DNA from 2 places in the Arthrobacter roseus genome. Region 2 is predicted to be linked to the other one. Evidence: predicted binding sites of a transcription regulator. Region 2 holds the regulator's gene; the other holds the start of a gene.
What was found. Region 2 encodes HrcA, which represses chaperone genes, less so after heat shock. Its sites were predicted from a motif close to TTNGCACTCGNNNNNNNCGAGTGCNAA; they were not measured.

Region 1 (3,035 bases), 700 kb from region 2:
GGCACGGTGCGCAGACTGTTGCGCCCGGTGGCTGGTGCCTGACCCATCCCGATACACCCCATGCAGCCGGACTGATGAATTCTGGCACCTGCGGAGATGAGATCGAACAGCCATCCGCCCTTCGAGAGGTCCTCAAGGATTTCGCGCGACGTCGGGTTGATGTCCACTGACACCGCTTGGTGTCCCTGCCTGCCCTTGAGGATTTCGGCGACGACGGCGAAGTCCCGCAGACCCGGATTGGCAGAGGACCCGACGACGACCTGATAGACCTCTGCGCCGGCGACTTCCCGGACGGGAACTACGTTGCCGGGAGAGGACGGTTTGGCAATGAGCGGCTCCAAAGTGGAGAGGTCAATCGTCTCTTCGACGTCGTAGGTGGCGCCGTCGTCGGCCAGAATTTCTGCGAAATCTTCTGCGCGTCCGGCCCCTGTGAGGAATCTGAGCACTTCCTCATCGCTGGGGAACACGCTGGTGGTTGCGCCCAGCTCGGCGCCCATGTTCGCGATGACGTGCCGGTCCATAGCGGTAAGTCCAGCCAGCCCGGGACCGTGATACTCGATGATCCGTCCCACGCCGCCCTTGACGTTGTGACGCCGTAGCATTTCCAGGATGATGTCCTTGGCGGAGACCCAATCTGGTAATTCGCCGGTCAGTTCCACACCCCAGATCTCGGGCATGGCTACGTACAGCGGTTCACCGGCCATGGCCATGGCAACTTCCAGACCTCCGACGCCGATGGCGAGCATGCCGATGGCGCCCGCAGCGCAGGTGTGCGAGTCAGAGCCCACCATGATGGCGCCCGGGCGCCCGAAGCGTGCTTGGTGGACAGGGTGCGAGACACCATTACCCGGCTTCGAGAACCACAGGCCGTACCGTTGCGCTGCAGACTGCAGAAACAGGTGGTCTTCCGGGTTTTTCTCATCCGTCTGGAGCAGGTTATGGTCAACATATTGGGCAGAGAGTTCGGTCTGGACGCGCTCGATTCCCATGGCTTCGAGTTCGAGCATGACCATGGTGCCCGTGGCGTCCTGCGTCAATGTTTGATCGATTCTCAGCCCGATCTCAGTGCCGGGCGTCATCTCCCCGTCCACCAGATGCTCGCTGATGATCTTCTGGGTCACATTCTGCGGCGTTGACGGTCCCATGGCTACCTTCCGGTTGAGGGCTATCGCTATGCCCCCATGCTAGGTCGTTACTGCCGCTGGTGGCCAGAGGTCGGTGCAAAGACAGCCACGCTTTTGGCACTCGTCTTGACCGAGTGCTAACCGGGGCATAAAGTCTGTATTAGCACTCTCGACCTGAGGTGCTAATTGTCTGGGTAGCGTGATCCGGCACCGCGACGACGGTTTGCGCGCTCCATCCCAGACCCTGAAACCATTGGTAACTCATGCAAAGGAGAGCCGAGTGTCGGTCTCTATTAAGCCTCTTGAGGATCGCGTTGTTGTCCGTCCGCTCGAAGCCGAGCAGACCACAGCGTCTGGTCTCGTCATTCCGGACACTGCCAAGGAAAAGCCCCAGGAGGGCGAAGTTGTTGCAGTAGGCCCAGGCCGCGTTGATGACAACGGCAACCGTGTTCCCATCGATGTTGCCGTCGGCGACGTCGTTATCTACTCGAAGTACGGCGGAACCGAGATCAAGTCCGGCGGCGAGGAATTCCTCGTATTGTCCGCCCGCGACGTCCTGGCGATCGTCGAAAAGTAGAACTTCTTCAGGTGCCCTGTACCGCAAGCACATCCGGCAATACTGCCGGCAATGTAGCGGTGCAGGGCATCTTTCGCTGAAAGGACTTTCATCATGGCAAAGCAATTGGAGTTCAACGACGCCGCCCGCAAGGCTCTAGAAGCCGGTGTGGACAAGCTGGCGGACACCGTTAAGGTGACCCTCGGCCCGCGCGGACGAAACGTTGTACTGGACAAGAAGTGGGGCGCACCCACCATCACGAACGACGGCGTCACCATCGCCCGTGAGATCGAGCTCGATGACCCGTACGAAAACCTCGGCGCGCAGCTGGCCAAGGAAGTCGCTACCAAGACCAACGACGTCGCTGGCGACGGAACCACCACCGCCACCGTGCTCGCACAGGCTCTGGTCAAGGAAGGCCTGCGCAACGTTGCCGCAGGCGCGGCGCCCAGCGCGTTGAAGCGTGGCATCGAAGTATCGGTCGAGGCCGTAGCACAACGTCTATTGGAAAATGCCCGCGAGGTGCAGGGCGAACAGACCGCCAGCGTTGCGGCGATCTCCGCTCAGAGCACAGAGGTCGGCGAGCTGTTGGCCGAGGCTTTCGAAAAGGTCGGCAAGGATGGTGTCATCACCATCGAGGAGTCCTCGACGACGCAGACCGAACTGGTTCTCACCGAGGGCATGCAGTTCGACAAGGGCTACCTTTCGCCGTACTTCGTCACGGACGCAGAGCGCCAGGAAGCCGTCCTCGAAGACGCGATGATCCTGGTCAACTCAGGCAAAATCTCCACAGTTCAGGAATTCCTGCCGCTGCTGGAGAAGGTGTTGCAGGCCGGCAAACCCCTGTTCATCATTTCTGAGGACGTCGAGGGTGAAGCTCTATCCACGCTCGTCGTAAACAAGATTCGTGGAACGCTGAACGCGGTCGCCGTGAAGGCGCCAGGCTTCGGTGATCGGCGCAAGGCCATGCTGCAGGACATCGCAGTGCTGACCGGCGCGCAGGTTGTTTCCCCGGACCTTGGCCTCAAGCTGGACCAGGTGGGCATGGAGGTCCTGGGCTCAGCCCGCCGGATCACCATCACCAAGGACAGCACCACCATTGTCGACGGTGCAGGCTCCGAACAGGACGTCGCGGACCGCGTGTCTCAGTTGCGTTCCGAGGTTGAGCGCACGGACTCAGACTGGGACCGTGAGAAACTGCAGGAACGCCTGGCCAAGCTGGCTGGCGGAGTTGGTGTCATCAAGGTTGGCGCAGCCACCGAGGTGGAGCTCAAGGAGAAGAAGCACCGCATCGAAGACGCTGTCTCCTCCACGCGCGCAGCGCTAGAAGAGGGCATCGTCGCTGGCGGCGGTTC
Region 2 (15,315 bases):
CCCTCAGGCGATCTTCACATGGGGCATGCCGAGGCTTTCGCCATGGGGGACGTCATCTCTCGCTACTGGCGACAGCTTGGCTATGATGTGCTCCATCCCATTGGATGGGACTCTTTTGGCCTGCCCGCTGAGAACGCGGCGATCCAGAGAAATGCGCACCCGAGCGAGTGGACGTACGCAAACATTGACACTCAGGCAGCATCTTTCAAGCGCTATGCGATCAGTGCAGACTGGTCGCGCAGGCTGCATACCTCGGACTCCGAGTACTACCGTTGGACACAGTGGTTGTTCCTACGCTTCTACGAGAAAGGACTGGCATACCGCAAGGATTCGCCAGTGAACTGGTGCCCAAAGGACCAGACGGTGCTCGCCAACGAACAGGTTGTCAACGGTGCCTGCGAACGCTGCGGTACCCCAGTCACAAAAAAGTCACTCAATCAGTGGTACTTCCGCATCACGGACTACGCGGACAGACTACTGGATGACATGGCGCAGTTGGAGGGCAAGTGGCCAGACCGAGTCCTGTCCATGCAACGAAACTGGATAGGCCGATCCGCGGGCGCTCATGTTCGGTTCCGAATTGAATCCACCCCAGACCAGCCTGAACACGACGTCACCGTGTTCACAACGCGGCCGGACACCCTTTACGGGGCTACCTTTTACGTAGTCGCCGCTGACTCCCAGCTTGCGGTGGATCTGGTCACGGAGGCCCGCCGCCCCGAGCTAGAGCAGTACAGGGACAAGGTGCGGTCGCTCTCCGAGATCGAACGCCAGTCCACTGAACGCGAAAAGACCGGCGTCTTCACCGGACGTTATGCCATTAACCCGCTCAGTGGGGAACGTCTTCCCGTGTGGGCCGCCGATTACGTTCTGGCAGATTATGGAACAGGTTCCATCATGGCTGTGCCGGCACATGACCAGCGCGACCTAGACTTTGCTCTGGCTTTCGATCTTCCGGTGCGTGTCGTTGTGGACACGGGAGAAGCGCACCCCGCTGAATCCGGTATGGCGACCACGGGAGATGGAACGCTTGTCAACTCAGGGTCGCTTACAGGCCTGCCGCAAGAGGAGGCGGTCGCTGTAGCCGTCCGAATTCTTACCTCCAGTGACGCCGGCGAAGAAACTGTCAACTTCCGGCTCCGCGATTGGTTGCTGTCACGACAGCGATTCTGGGGAACTCCCATTCCCATCATTCACTGCGCCAGCTGCGGTGAGGTACCGGTTCCAGATGACCAGCTTCCGGTCACCCTTCCAGAGAACCTGCGTGGTGAGGAGCTCGCGCCGAAGGGCACTTCTCCTTTGGCCGCGGCACGTGATTGGGCTGCAGTGGATTGCCCGCGCTGTAGCGGTAGTGCTACCCGGGATACGGACACCATGGATACCTTTGTGGATTCCTCGTGGTACTTCTTGCGGTTCACGTCGCCAGGGTATACTGATGGACCTTTCGACTCTGACGCCGCCAACAACTGGCTGCCAGTGCAGCAGTACGTCGGAGGAGTCGAACACGCTATCCTCCATCTCTTGTATGCCCGGTTCTTCACCAAGGTCATTAATGATCTTGGACTCATCGACTTTGATGAACCGTTCAATGCTTTGCTGAACCAGGGTCAGGTGCTCAACGGCGGCAAGGCCATGAGTAAGTCTCTGGGTAATGGCGTTGATCTGGGGGAGCAGCTGGACACTTTCGGTGTTGATGCGGTCCGTCTGACCATGATTTTCGCTTCACCACCGGAAGACGACGTGGACTGGGCAGACGTTTCGCCATCCGGGTCCGCGAAGTTCCTGGCCCGCGCATGGCGGCTCGCCCGCGATGTTGCCACCACGCCCGGAACCGATCCATCAATGGGAAACAGGGGCCTTCGCTCAGCAACGCACAGGACAGTCGCGGACGCTTCCGTGCTGCTGGACCAGCACAAGTTCAATGTTGTCATTGCCAAAATCATGGAACTGGTGAACGCCACTCGCAAGGAAATCGATTCGGGGGCTGGTGCAGCCGATCCAGCAGTGCGGGAGGCAACGGAGGCGGTCGCCGTCGTGCTCAGTCTCTTTGCCCCTTATACTGCGGAGGATATGTGGTCGATCCTCGGGCATGAGCCCTCGGTGGCCGCTGCAGGTTGGCCGACCGTTGACGAATCCTTGTTGACGGTGGACAGTATTACAGCCGTGGTCCAAGTCAAGGGCAAGGTCCGTGACCGCCTCGAGGTGTCACCGGATATCAGCGAGGACGAACTCCGGGATCTGGCTCTGCGATCAGAAGCAGCTCTGCGAGCGCTTGATGGGCAGGAGATCCGCACGGTGATAGTCCGAGCGCCCAAGCTGGTCAACATCGTTCCCGTGTAGGTTCTGGTCATGAGCTGGCTGGACCGTGCTTCGAAGCGCATCAGGAAAGCGCCAGCCTCCAGCATGCCTGGAAGCGGGACACGCATCGCCGTTGTAACCGACTCTGCAGCGGCTTTACCTGACACGGCGGGCGGAACGCATGGCGCAACCGCGGTTCTACCCGGCACGGTGAGCACAGTCCAGATGCCGGTCATGATCAACGATCGGATATTCAGCGAGGACGAAGTCGATCTGACGTCAACGTTGGCGATCGCCCTTGCGGAAGGAAAGCGCGTCGTCACTTCGAGGCCGTCGCCGGGCCAATTTGAAGCCAAGTACAGAGAGCTGAAACTGGCAGGGTTCACCGGTGCAGTCTCGATTCACCTATCCGGGGCTCTCTCGGGAACGGTGGATGCAGCCCGGTTGGCCTCACGCCGCGTGGACTTTCCGGTGGAAGTCCTCGATAGCCGAACAGTTGCCATGGCGATGGGCTATGGAGTGATCGCCGCCGCTGAAGAAGCCGCAAAAGGGTCGTCTCTGGCGGTCGTGGCAGACCGGGCGCGAAAGATGACAGCTGAAACGAACCTGTACTTCTATGTACCGTCTTTGGATCAGCTGAGGCGAGGCGGACGTATCGGGCCAGCAGCGGGGTGGATCGGAATGCTATTGGCCGTCAAGCCAATTCTGCAGGTTGTCGACGGCGGTATTGTTCTGCTGGAGAAGGCGCGTACCGCTCCGCGCGCCGTGGGGCGCCTTGTCGAGATCGTTGTGATGGACGCTTTGGCCAGAAGCGGAACGCCCTTGATAGCTGTTCATCACTTTGGCAATGAGGAACAGGCAAGCGCCGTTGTGGATGAGTTGCTGGCCCACCTGCCGGAAGTCGATATTGTCCAGTCTCGGCTCCCCGCCGTACTGGCCGCCCACGGAGGATTGGGCGCCGTGGCCATCGCTGTGGCGTCCTCGGTAGTGGCTGCACCCGCAGATAGTTCAACTTCCCCTCCCCAGGTTGGCTAGCCTCCCAAACCATCCACATCTCTTGGGACAGCCACTGTTCACAGGCTCTACGGATCCTAGGCTCATTTTATGGGCCGTCACAGGTGGGCAACACAAGCCGGAAGTCGATCGTCCTCAGACGATATGGCGCCCGAGCCGGTGAGCGGTACTCCGCGATTCCGAATCGCGGTCGGTGTGACCGGAATGTGCCTTGTGCTCATCGCTGCGGCTTGCCTCATCATCTTCCTTCAGCAGCCCAACGAACCCCTCGCGGCCGTCAGCATTGATGAAGTCGGCGCTGCTGATTCCTCGCCGGTGCCTCCCGGCGTTTTTCCGTCTACGGAACCGGAAGGCGATGACGACGCCCAAAAGTCCGAAAGCACGCAGAAGGGGGTGACAAAAGGGGGTGACATCATTGTGCACGTTGCAGGCGCCGTCAATAAGCCCGGTGTTGTCTCGCTCTTGGATGGAAGCCGGATTTTCGAAGCCATCGAGGCGGCAGGTGGAGCCCTGCCCGAGGCTGCACTGGACGCAGTAAATTTAGCAGCACCGCTGACCGATGGTGTGCAATTGTACGTTCCCAGGGTGGGCGAACAAGTACCTGCTGGAGCCGGAGCAGGAGCCACTGAGGAGAGTGGCGGCCTTGTGAACCTGAACAGCGCTTCCTCAGATGAGCTTCAAGCTTTACCTGGTGTCGGGCCCGTCCTTGCGGGGAGAATTGTCAAGTGGCGTGAAGAACACGGCGGATATTCCAGCATCGCCGATCTGGACGCCGTATCAGGAGTAGGCGAAGCTATGATGGCTTCTCTTGCAGACCTGGTCACGGTTTAGATGGGACAGCAAAGCCCTTGGCGAAAGTTTATTGACTCGGCATCTACCACTGAACAGGACAACAAAGCCGCCAATACACAAGGAATAGGACTCTGGGCGCGCCTTCACCCAATCCTTGCTGCTCACCGACCGCCTGCTGAACCAGCAGAGAATTCGGCCCGTCCATACAAAGATCTGAGACTGCTACCCGCTGCCGTAGCCTCCGGGGGCGCCGCGGTCTTGGCAACGCACACGGACTCCAATGCCGGGTTCTTCATCGCAGCACTTGTCGCAACCGGAGCGGTGGTCTTGCTCATCCTGTGTGTCATGTTCCGCCGGATCTCACTCGTGCTACTGTTCGTCGTGCCTCTGGCCGTCGCAGCAGCCGTCGTGTTCTCCGCCGCCGTTCACCTGGACACAAGACAGGCCGGTGATCTGGCCGCGGATGCAGCGGCAGGTTCCGAAGTCGTCATGCAGCTGCGGGCAACGTCCGACGCCGACGGAATGTCGAGTCAATGGGGAGCGCGACGATACAAGATCGAGGCTGCTGTTGATGGCGTCGTCGCGAATGGTCGACAGTACGGATCCAATGCGCGGATGCTCCTTATCGGTGGAGAGCCGTGGGCTGACGTAGGCATGGGAGACAGGATCCGGGCCACAGGAAAACTCGCGGCGCCACCGCCGGGCTCGGGGTTCACCGCAACACTCTATTCGTCTGCTGTGCCACAGGTGCAGGCACAGGTGTCGGGCTGGGCATCGGCGACCTCGCAGATGAGAGCTACATTTCGTGATGCGGCTTCCAATTTCGGGCCCGATGTTCGGGGATTGCTTCCAGGGATGGTCCTTGGCGACAGAAGCATGCTCACCGATGAGCTCGAAACAGCTATGAAGAGCACCGGCCTTACCCATCTGACCGCGGTCAGCGGTTCAAACTGCGCCTTCGTGCTGGCCTTCGCTTTCCTGTGTGCTCGGCTATGCAGACTGCCAAGAGGACTCGCCGTCCTGCTCGCGATGGCGGCACTGTCGGGGTTCGTGTTGCTTGTCCGCCCGGACCCGTCCGTACTGCGCGCAGCGGTGATGGGGTCCCTCGGAGTCCTCGCCGTCTTGTCAGGCAGAGGCAAGCTCTCTTTTGGTCTGTTGCAAGTGGCGGTCATCTTCCTGATCGTCGCTGATCCTTGGATTCATGCTGAGTACGGGTTCATTCTGTCGGTTCTGGCAACCACCGGACTCATTCTGATTGGTCCGCCGTTGGTGACGGTATTGTCCTCGATCATGCCCCGGGCTGTAGCGGTCATTCTCAGCATTCCGATGGCAGCACAGATGCTCTGCACCCCGGTCATTCTTACCTTGGATCCAACACTGCCAACGTATTCGGTACCCGCGAATATTCTGGCCTCCCCGGTTGTCCCGTTCATAACGATCTTGGGGATGATTGGTGTGTTGGCTGGATCAATTCACCCGGCCCTGGCTCTTGCACCGAATCTGCTGGCGGCCGTGGGCACACAATGGGTTGCCCTTACCGCACGCTTCTTCTCTGACCTGCCCGCGGCTTCCACCCCGTGGCTAGATGGTCCAGCAGGAATCGTGCTGGCAACGCTCGTCACATTGCTATTCATCGGCTGCGTTGCGGTCCTCAATCACCGGTTGAAGCGTCCACCCGATGAGCTGCGCATTGTCGGACCCAGCCGAAAGCGAAGAGTGCTTGTCATCAGCACCGCGCTTACCGCCGTGCTCGTCATTCTCGCCGTGGACGTCCTCCCCATGCCATGGCAACGGGCGCCGCAGTGGAACATCGCCGCCTGCGACGTCGGGCAGGGTGACGGATTCGCTGTCCGCACCGGCCCGAAGTCGGCGATCGTCATTGATACCGGTCCGGAGCCTGAGCCAATGGATCGTTGCTTGCGGAATCTCGGAGTCGAGGTCATAGATCTGCTGGTGTTGACACATTCCCACGCCGATCACTACGGCGGCATTCAAGGCGTGATGAAGGGCCGAATTGTCAAGAAGATCGCCTATTCATCCACGAGTGAACCACTGCCGAAGAACATACGGGCCGCCATCGCAGATGTTCCGCAAGTACCGGTGACAGCAGGGGATGCCGGACAGCAGAACAATGTGAGTTGGCGCGTTCTGTGGCCCGCTGAGTCCTTCACATCGACCAATGAGAACAACATGAGTTGTGTGCTTTTGGTCAGTGCTCGCGAAGCTGGCCACGAGACCACCATCCTCTTCACCGGCGACCTCGAGGAGGATGCAGCCGCCAGGCTTCTCGCGGCCGAGCCCAACATCGCGTCCGGGACCATAGACGTGTTGAAGGTCGCCCACCACGGCGCACGTAATGGTGGTTCGCGCATTGTAGAACAGGTCCGGCCCCGTCTGGCGATGATCTCTGTTGGTGCCAAGAACACCTATGGTCACCCTGGACCGACCATCGTGAACGCATTGGAATCAGGGGGCACTACCGTTCTGAGGACTGACGTTGCGGGATCATTCACCCTGGACATGGTCGAGGATAAGTTGATCGCCAGATCTTTTTGATCTTGCGCTCTCAGTTGGCCGAACGCAGCCTGCGTGGCAATCTAGAGGGGTTCATCAATTCATCCGTCCCGATAGGTGGCTCATGAGTCCTGCCCCAGGCAAGCATAAAACGGGTCATTCCCAGAACTCCGTTTCTTGGACCGAAGCCCATCCTGCTCGTGTGGTGCTCGTAGTCGGCCCGGAGAACTATCTGGGTACGCGTGCCTTCGATTTGATCCGCCGCAAAGTCCGCGAACAGCGGCCCGAGACGGAGACTATTCACCTCAACGCGTCGAACTACGCTGCGGGTCAGCTAGAAATGCATGCGTCGCCGTCCCTGTTCGGTGATGCCAAGCTGATAGAAGTCGTGCAGCTGGAGCAGATGAATGATGATTTCCTCACCGATGCACTCCAATACGCCAGTGAGCCGGCACCTGATGTCGTGCTCGTACTGCGCCACGGAGGAGGCAACAGAGGCAAAAAGCTGCTGGACGCCGTCCAGCAATCGGGTGCTCCCGTCATCGACTGCCAGCCACTGAAGAAGGACAGCGACAAAGCTGCCTTCGTGGCGTCAGAATTTCGTGCCTCCCGACGCAGAATCGATCCTGACGCGGTCAGAGCATTGGTTTCCGCAGTCGGATCTCAGCTTTCGGATCTCGCGGCAGCCTGTCAGCAGCTTTCTTTGGACATTGAAGGGTCCATAACAGCTGAGTCTGTGGAGAAGTACTACGGTGGACGGGTGGAAGCCACAGCTTTCAAGGTGGCGGACGCAGCCTTGGCCGGCAGGGGCGGGCAGGCACTGTCCATGGCGAGGCACGCGCTGGCCACCGGAGTCGATCCCGTACCACTCGTCGCCGCACTGGCTATGAAAGTCAGGACAGTCGGCAAGGTTATCCAAGCCAGTGGAAGCAGTGCACAGTTGGCCAAAGATCTTGGCATGGCGCCGTGGCAGGTTGAGCAAGCCCGCCGTGATGGTCGCTCATGGACTCCGGAGGCCGTCATCCGATCAATAAAAGTTCTCGCCGAAGCGGATGCTCAGGTTAAAGGCGCCGGCAGGGACCCCGTATATGCCGTGGAACGGGCCATAACCGTTATTTCCCTCGCGAACCGAAGCTGAACATAGAAATGGCCGGTTCCTCGTGAGGAACCGGCCACATTCAAGACCTGTTTACAAGGCGTTGACCTTTTTGGAGATCGCCGACTTGCGGTTTGCCGCGTTGTTCTGGTGGATCACTCCCTTGGACACTGCCTTGTCCAACTTGCGGCTGGCCGTAGCCAGCGCAGTAACAGCTGCTTCCTTATCTGAGGAGGCAACGGCCGTGTTGACGGTGCGGATGACTGATTTCAACTCAGACTTGAAAGCGTTGTTACGCTGACGAGCCTTTTCGTTGGTCAGATTGCGCTTCTTCTGGGACTTGATATTTGCCACGTATGGAGACTCTCTTTGTATTGCGGACTGGTCGGTGAGGGTAATTCTTTCCAGCCATTGACTGAGCGGCGTGGGGATACCGTAATGGCGACTGGACTGAAGTGCCCGTCGACCTGCTCGGACACACAGCAGTCAACACTAGCAGAAAACTACCTACCTACGCAGATGAACAAACCATCTGGGTGCGCAGTGCACCAGACGGTAAGCGGGCAGGGGTTGTCCGGAGTTGTCGCGCTAGCATGGGAGGATGTAGGTTCGACGGTCGCCGTCCAAACGGTACCCTGAAGCCCCTGCCCGCAAAAAGTGAGGAACTGCCAGTGTCTCCCATGGCCCGCACCGCACCGGTGCCCGCCGCAACGGATCCGGCGATCATCAGAAACTTCTGTATCATCGCCCATATCGACCATGGGAAATCCACCCTGGCGGACCGGATGTTGCAATTTACCGGCGTGGTGGACAGCAGGGATATGAAAGCGCAGTATCTCGACCGTATGGACATCGAGCGTGAGCGCGGAATCACCATTAAATCCCAAGCTGTGCGCATGCCATGGGAACTAAACGGCACAGCCTATGCCTTGAACATGATCGACACACCGGGCCACGTTGACTTCACGTACGAGGTATCCCGTTCACTGGCCGCCTGCGAGGGCGCTGTGCTTCTAGTAGATGCAGCACAGGGAATTGAGGCACAGACTCTGGCCAATCTTTACCTGGCCATGGAGAACGACCTCGCAATCATTCCTGTACTGAACAAAATCGATCTACCCGGTGCACAGCCCGAAAAATACGCTGAAGAGCTCGCCAATCTCATCGGTGGTAACCCTGAAGACGTCTTGCTTGTCTCCGGCAAGACGGGTGCAGGGGTCGAAGCTCTACTCGACAAAATCGTTGCTGATCTGCCCCCTCCCGTGGGCGACGCCAACGCGCCAGCCCGCGCAATGATTTTCGATTCCGTCTATGACACCTATCGTGGCGTTGTCACCTATGTCCGCGTGGTGGATGGAACATTGAGTCCGCGGGAACGGATTCAGATGATGTCAACGAAGGCAAGCCACGAGCTGCTGGAAATTGGTGTCAGCTCTCCAGAGCCCACAATCACCAAAGGCCTTGGCGTCGGAGAAGTCGGTTACCTTATTACCGGTGTCAAGGATGTTCGGCTATCAAAAGTCGGCGACACGGTGACCAATCTCGCCAAACCCGCAGCAACATCGCTCGGAGGGTACGCCGATCCGAAGCCCATGGTTTTCTCCGGGCTCTACCCGATTGACGGTACTGACTACCCTGTCCTACGAGATGCCCTGGACAAGCTCAAACTCAATGATGCAGCGCTCACGTATGAGCCTGAAACTTCGGCTGCACTTGGCTTCGGATTCCGCGTAGGTTTCCTGGGTCTTCTGCACCTGGAAATCATCAGGGAACGGCTCGAGCGGGAGTTCAATCTGGACCTTATTTCAACAGCACCGAACGTCGTCTACGACGTGACGCTCGAAGATGGCGCGATCATCACGGTCACCAACCCCAGCGAGTACCCCAATGGGAAGGTGACTGAAGTGCGCGAACCCATGGTGTCCGCCACGATATTGGCGCCCAGTGAGTTCGTCGGAGCGATTATGGAACTTTGCCAGACGCGCCGCGGCCAGCTTGGTGGAATGGACTATCTGTCCGAAGAGCGCGTGGAATTGCTTTATCGGCTGCCACTGGCTGAGATCGTCTTCGATTTTTTCGACCTATTGAAATCGAAGACTCGTGGTTATGCGTCCCTTGATTGGAAGGCAGACGGTGAGCAAGCAGCTGATCTCGTCAAGGTGGACATACTTCTTCAGGGTGAACAGGTAGATGCTTTCAGTGCCATCACACACCGGGACAAGGCGTACAACTATGGCGTTCTCATGACGGGCAAGCTTCGCGAGTTGATACCACGCCAGCAGTTCGAGGTGCCCATTCAGGCCGCCATCGGTTCGCGGATAATCGCCCGAGAGAATATTCGGGCCATCCGCAAGGACGTTTTGGCCAAATGCTACGGTGGCGACATTTCGCGCAAGCGGAAGTTGCTGGAGAAGCAGAAAGAAGGCAAGAAGCGGATGAAGATGGTTGGCCGCGTCGAGGTTCCTCAGGAGGCTTTCGTGGCGGCATTGTCCTCCGACGATTCGAAGGCCAAAGCGAAGAAGTAATGCCGTTCCCCAACAGGTACGGACAACCCTGATGCCCGGTGCGTTGCCGCTTGGAGAGCCAGCACCGGCTAATGGTTTACTCCCGGCGCAAGCTGCGGTAGGCAGCGATGGACGCAGTTTTGGACTCTATGTGCACATTCCATTCTGCGCAGTCCGTTGCGGATACTGCGATTTCAACACTTACACGGCCACTGAGCTCGGAGGGGGTGCGTCGCAGGATCAGTACGCTTCGACCGCTTGCAGAGAAATTGCGCTGGCTCAGAATGTCCTTGTCAGCTCTGGTGTTCAAGGGCGACCGCTAAGCACTGTCTTTTTCGGCGGGGGGACTCCAACACTGCTGGATACCGAGGATCTAACGTCGGTACTTGCTGCTGCCATTGATACCTGGGGGCTTGCTCCAGGGGCGGAAGTAACAACTGAAGCCAACCCCGATTCGGTGACTCCAGAAGCCCTGACAGCGTTGGCAGCAGCGGGGTTTACCCGCGTGTCCTTCGGCATGCAATCGGTGCAGCCGCACGTACTCAAGGTACTGGACCGCACGCATTCACCCGAGCGCGTCCCGCAGGCGGTCAAGTGGGCGCGTAATGCCGGCCTGTCTGTCAGCCTCGACTTAATTTACGGTACTCCGGGCGAGTCTTTGTTGGACTGGGAGACAAGCCTGAACGCCGCGCTGAGTTACGCACCAGATCATATTTCGGCCTACGCCCTGATCATCGAGGAGGGGACAAAGCTCGCTGCGCAGATTCGCAGGGGAGAGGTTCCCGGCGTGGACGATGACGACCATGCGGATAAGTACCTCTTAGCGGAGCAGAAGCTGCAGGCTGCCGGCATGCGATGGTACGAAGTCAGTAACTGGGCGAGATCGGAGTCGGAACAATGCCGACACAATCTCGCTTACTGGCGGGGTGAGGACTGGTGGGGGATCGGTCCGGGTGCCCACTCTCATGTCGGTGGCGTTCGTTGGTGGAATGTTAAGCATCCACGCGCTTATGCCGCGCGTCTGGTGGCTGGAGAATCCCCGGCCGCCGGTCGTGAAACACTTGATGAGCCGACCCGTAGGGTCGAAGACGTCATGCTGCGTACCAGGCTGTCCGAGGGGTTGAACATCGATGGGTTGGACGCAGCTGCCCGTAGGCAGGTCCCAGATCTGATTGCTGAGGAACTTGTCGACGGAAAGTCCGCCATTCGTGGCACCCTTATCCTCACATTGCGTGGTCGGCTCCTAGCCGATGCGGTGGTCCGCAGACTGTTGCCCGACGATTAGTGTAAGAGGCGCAGATTGTAGTCATAGCGGTAGGGACGTCCTCGGTTTACCTGGATTCCCGCTTTGACCGAGTAGACGGTAACGCCCACCCAGACCAATGCATTGATAACCGCGAATACACCCCCAATACCTGGCAGCAGAGATAGCAGGAACGCGACGAGGGCTATCGCCGAAGGTGGCAGCGTGAAGTTTAAGGCCTCTTTAGACTCTTGGGCGGTGAATGGCCCACGCTCGCGGAATACCAAGTAAATAATTAGTGACGGTATAAAAAATAGGATGCCACCGAAATGGGCCAACGTAGCCCATTGGCGGTCCTCGGACGCAGTGAGGGGCAAGGCAGTCGCGGGTGAGCCCTGATATTGGGGCTTCGACCGGGCTTTGCCGTCTTCGCCGGGCCGGTCCTGACTGGCGGGGTTGGACACTGATACTTCCTTTTCCTCTATCTCCGTGGACGGTCCCGTTCGGAGGCCGAACGTTGTTTCGCCTGCTACGGACGCTGCTCTACCTATCTTACTTATGCAGTCAGGAAATCGATGACTTCTTCCACTCGGCCCAACAGGGATGGCTCCAGATCAGCGTAGCTGGAGACGGCACTGAGCATTCGATGCCACCCCAGCCCGACGTCGGCCTTGTCCGCGTAAGGCCAGCCGATGCGAGTAAGAATTCCCGTTTTGAAGTCCTCGCCCCGTGGAACTTCCGGCCACTGCGATAATCCAAGAACACGTGGCCGAATTGCTTGCCACACGTCAACGTAGGGATGCCCGACAATGAGGACATTCGATCGCGCGCCGGGTAAAGACATTGCGTCTTGCGCTATGCGCGACTCCTTCGACCCGGAGACAAGGTGGTCAACGAGAACACCTAGACGACGTTGCGGTCCCGGGTCGAAATCTCGAATCGCACCACGTAGATCATCGATGCCGTGCAGCGGTTCGACAACGATCCCCTCATGTCGGAGGTCTTCGCCCCAGACCTTTTCCACAAGTTCTGCGTCATGTTTACCCTCAACCCAGATCCTGCTGGCACGGGCAGTTCGAGCTCGTGCTGCTGCTACTTTCAGCGATCCCGATGCCGTCCGATGCACTGTGGCTTCGGCAGTACGGGGTTGTGGCGAAACAACTTTTACGGGCTCGCCATCGAGTAGGAACCCATAGCCCAAACGGAAGCTCCGTGTTTTGCCGTTGCGATCCTCCAGGGACATCACATGGAGGCCACCCGACTTCTCTACTCGGACGACGGCACCGACCCATCCCGTCTGGTTGTCCTCCAGGACCACGCCCGCAGAGGCCTCAACTTCCATCAGTTCCTTGCGGCTCGGTTCGGTCAGGTCCTGCGGTCCCCATCCGTATGTGGTCATGACCACGATGCTAGCAAGTCCTGCCAGACCGGGTAGAGGTATTAGACTTAGCACTTGGGTGTGTCGAGTGCTAACTTCGATCCCTGGACCATGATCCGACCACGGGAGAGCGCAGGAGGTGACTTCGGTGAGTGAACCACGCCGGATGGAGGTACTGAGCGCCATCGTTGAAGACTATGTTTACTCCCGCGAGCCAGTCGGGTCCAAGGCACTGGTGGATAGGCACCATCTGGGCGTTTCTTCCGCAACTATTCGAAATGACATGTCGATACTGGAAGAGGAGGGGCTCATTGCTGCCCCTCATACGAGTGCCGGTCGAATTCCCACAGACAAAGGCTACCGACGGTTCGTTGATCGGATAGCCGAGGTAAAGCCGTTGTCCGGCCCGGAAAGACGTGCCATCCAGGCACTGCTTGAGGGTCCTGACGATCTCGACGACGTCATGGACCGTACGGTTCGGCTGCTGGCTCAGCTCACCAATCAAGTAGCAGTGGTCCAGTACCCGCACCTGAGCAGAACAGCGGTCCGACATATCGAGTTCGTGCTTCTTGCACCCACCCAGGTACTCATTGTCCTGATAGCCAACACCGGGACCGTTCAGCAGAAAATAATTTCGCTCGACACCCGGATCTCCGAAGAAGTGCTGCTCGATCATAGACAGCGTTTTCTCACGGAGCTGGCCGGCCAGCCGATGGCCGCCGTCGAAACTCGGTTGTCAAACATACTTCGCCGAACTCCTCCTGATTCGAATGTGACCGCAGAGACGCTCGGGCAGGCGCTGAGCTCCCTGGCCCGCATCGACAGGGAGGACAAAATCATTTTGGCCGGCACAGCGAATCTTGCACGCTCCACCATAGATTTTCCACTGACCATCGGACCCGTCCTTGAAGCACTCGAGGAACAGGTGGTCATGCTTCGCTTGTTAACTGAAATGGAACAGGATAAACGTGGCATGTCGGTGCGTATAGGCCGAGAAAATCCCCATGGCGGGCTGTCCGAGGCATCCGTGATCGCTACGGGTTACGGACCGGACTACTCCGCCAGGATCGGGATACTGGGCCCAATGAGCATGGACTATCCCACAACCATGGCAGCGGTTCGCGCAGTTGCCCGATATTTGTCGAGAATTCTCGGGGAGTGATCTCCGGGGCCTCTGGGTCAGAGAAGTCCCCTCCGGGGCACGAACTACAGGAAGTGAAATGTACGTGAGCAACCACTACGAAGTCCTCGGGCTAGGCCGCGACGCAACTGGCGAGGAAATCAAGAAGGCATACCGGAAACTGGCACGCAAGCTTCACCCCGATGTCAATTCCGGGCCGGACGCCTCGGAGCAGTTTAAGCTGGTCACACGGGCATACGAGGTGCTTGCAGATCCCCAAAAACGGCGCGTATACGACACAACAGGCAACGAGAACGGAACCGACAGTGGGTTCGGTGGCGGACATTCCGGCTCAGGATTTGCTTTCCAGGACATATTCGAAACCTTCTTCGGTGGAGGCGGCCCTGGCGCCGGTGCGCCGCCGTCCAGGACCCGGCGCGGTCAGGACGCTCTGATCAGTGTGCAGATCGATCTCAAAGACGCTGTGTTCGGCGCCAACAAAACCTTCGATGTGGAAACTGCTGTCGTATGTCCAGATTGCGACGGCAGCTGCAGCCAGCCCGGCTCGAGTCCAAAGACCTGTGACATCTGCCACGGTAGCGGACAGATTCAGCGGGCGGTGCGTTCCATCCTCGGTCAGGTCATGACCACGGCACCCTGCGGCAGCTGTCAGGGGTTGGGAACAGTGATCCCCGATCCCTGTCACCAATGTGCAGGAGAGGGGCGCGTACGCAGCCGTCGTTCGTTGACCATCAAAGTGCCGGCAGGTGTTGCTACAGGGACACGTATCCAACTTGGTGGTCAAGGCGAAGTTGGCCCAGGCGGCGGTCCTCAGGGCGACCTCTACGTGGACATTCGTGTTGCCCAAGACGCCAATTTCATCCGAGAAGGCGACGATCTCCACGTGACGATGTCGGTGCCCATGACAGCGGCAGCGCTGGGAACTTCGCTTCAGCTGGTAACTTTTGACGGCGACCGCGAGCTCGACATCAAGGCCGGGACACAGTCAGGAGAGATCATCACCCTGCGCGGACTTGGTGTGACGCATCTTCGTGGCTACGGCCGCGGCGATCTTCGAATCCATATTAACGTCGAGACGCCTTCGAAGCTCGACTCCGAGCAAGAGGAACTTCTCAGGCAGCTTGCCTCCCTCCGCGGAGAACAGTTCGCCGAAGGCAAACTCGCAGCGACCGGCAGCAGCGTCTTTTCACGATTACGCGAACGGCTTGGCAACCGGTAACCATGAGCAATCAGTGTTTCTTCGGTAACCCTCTTGAGGTCGCCGACGCGTTACCAGGAGGCGTGCTTCGGCTCACCGGGGCTGAAGCACGGCACGCCGTTGTCAAACGGATCGAC

Region 1: a site for HrcA is predicted at 1,239-1,265, ahead of groES (co-chaperone GroES). Genes of this name have one in related genera too.

What each region holds. Positions count from the first base shown of each region.
Region 1 is NZ_JAFBCU010000001.1:2,569,161-2,572,195, reverse strand. It holds gene JOE65_RS12370 (aconitate hydratase) at 1-1,145, opposite strand, end outside; gene groES (co-chaperone GroES) at 1,378-1,701, shown strand; gene groL (chaperonin GroEL) at 1,795-3,035, shown strand, end outside.
Region 2 is NZ_JAFBCU010000001.1:1,867,934-1,883,248, reverse strand. It holds gene leuS (leucine--tRNA ligase) at 1-2,340, shown strand, start outside; gene JOE65_RS09180 (DegV family protein) at 2,350-3,333, shown strand; gene JOE65_RS09175 (helix-hairpin-helix domain-containing protein) at 3,403-4,143, shown strand; gene JOE65_RS09170 (DNA internalization-related competence protein ComEC/Rec2) at 4,363-6,660, shown strand; gene holA (DNA polymerase III subunit delta) at 6,743-7,756, shown strand; gene rpsT (30S ribosomal protein S20) at 7,808-8,068, opposite strand; gene lepA (translation elongation factor 4) at 8,386-10,239, shown strand; gene hemW (radical SAM family heme chaperone HemW) at 10,271-11,503, shown strand; gene JOE65_RS09145 (magnetosome magnetite crystal formation protein family) at 11,500-11,925, opposite strand; gene JOE65_RS09140 (DUF3097 family protein) at 12,018-12,860, opposite strand; gene hrcA (heat-inducible transcriptional repressor HrcA) at 12,988-14,001, shown strand; gene dnaJ (molecular chaperone DnaJ) at 14,066-15,199, shown strand; gene JOE65_RS09125 (16S rRNA (uracil(1498)-N(3))-methyltransferase) at 15,202-15,315, shown strand, end outside.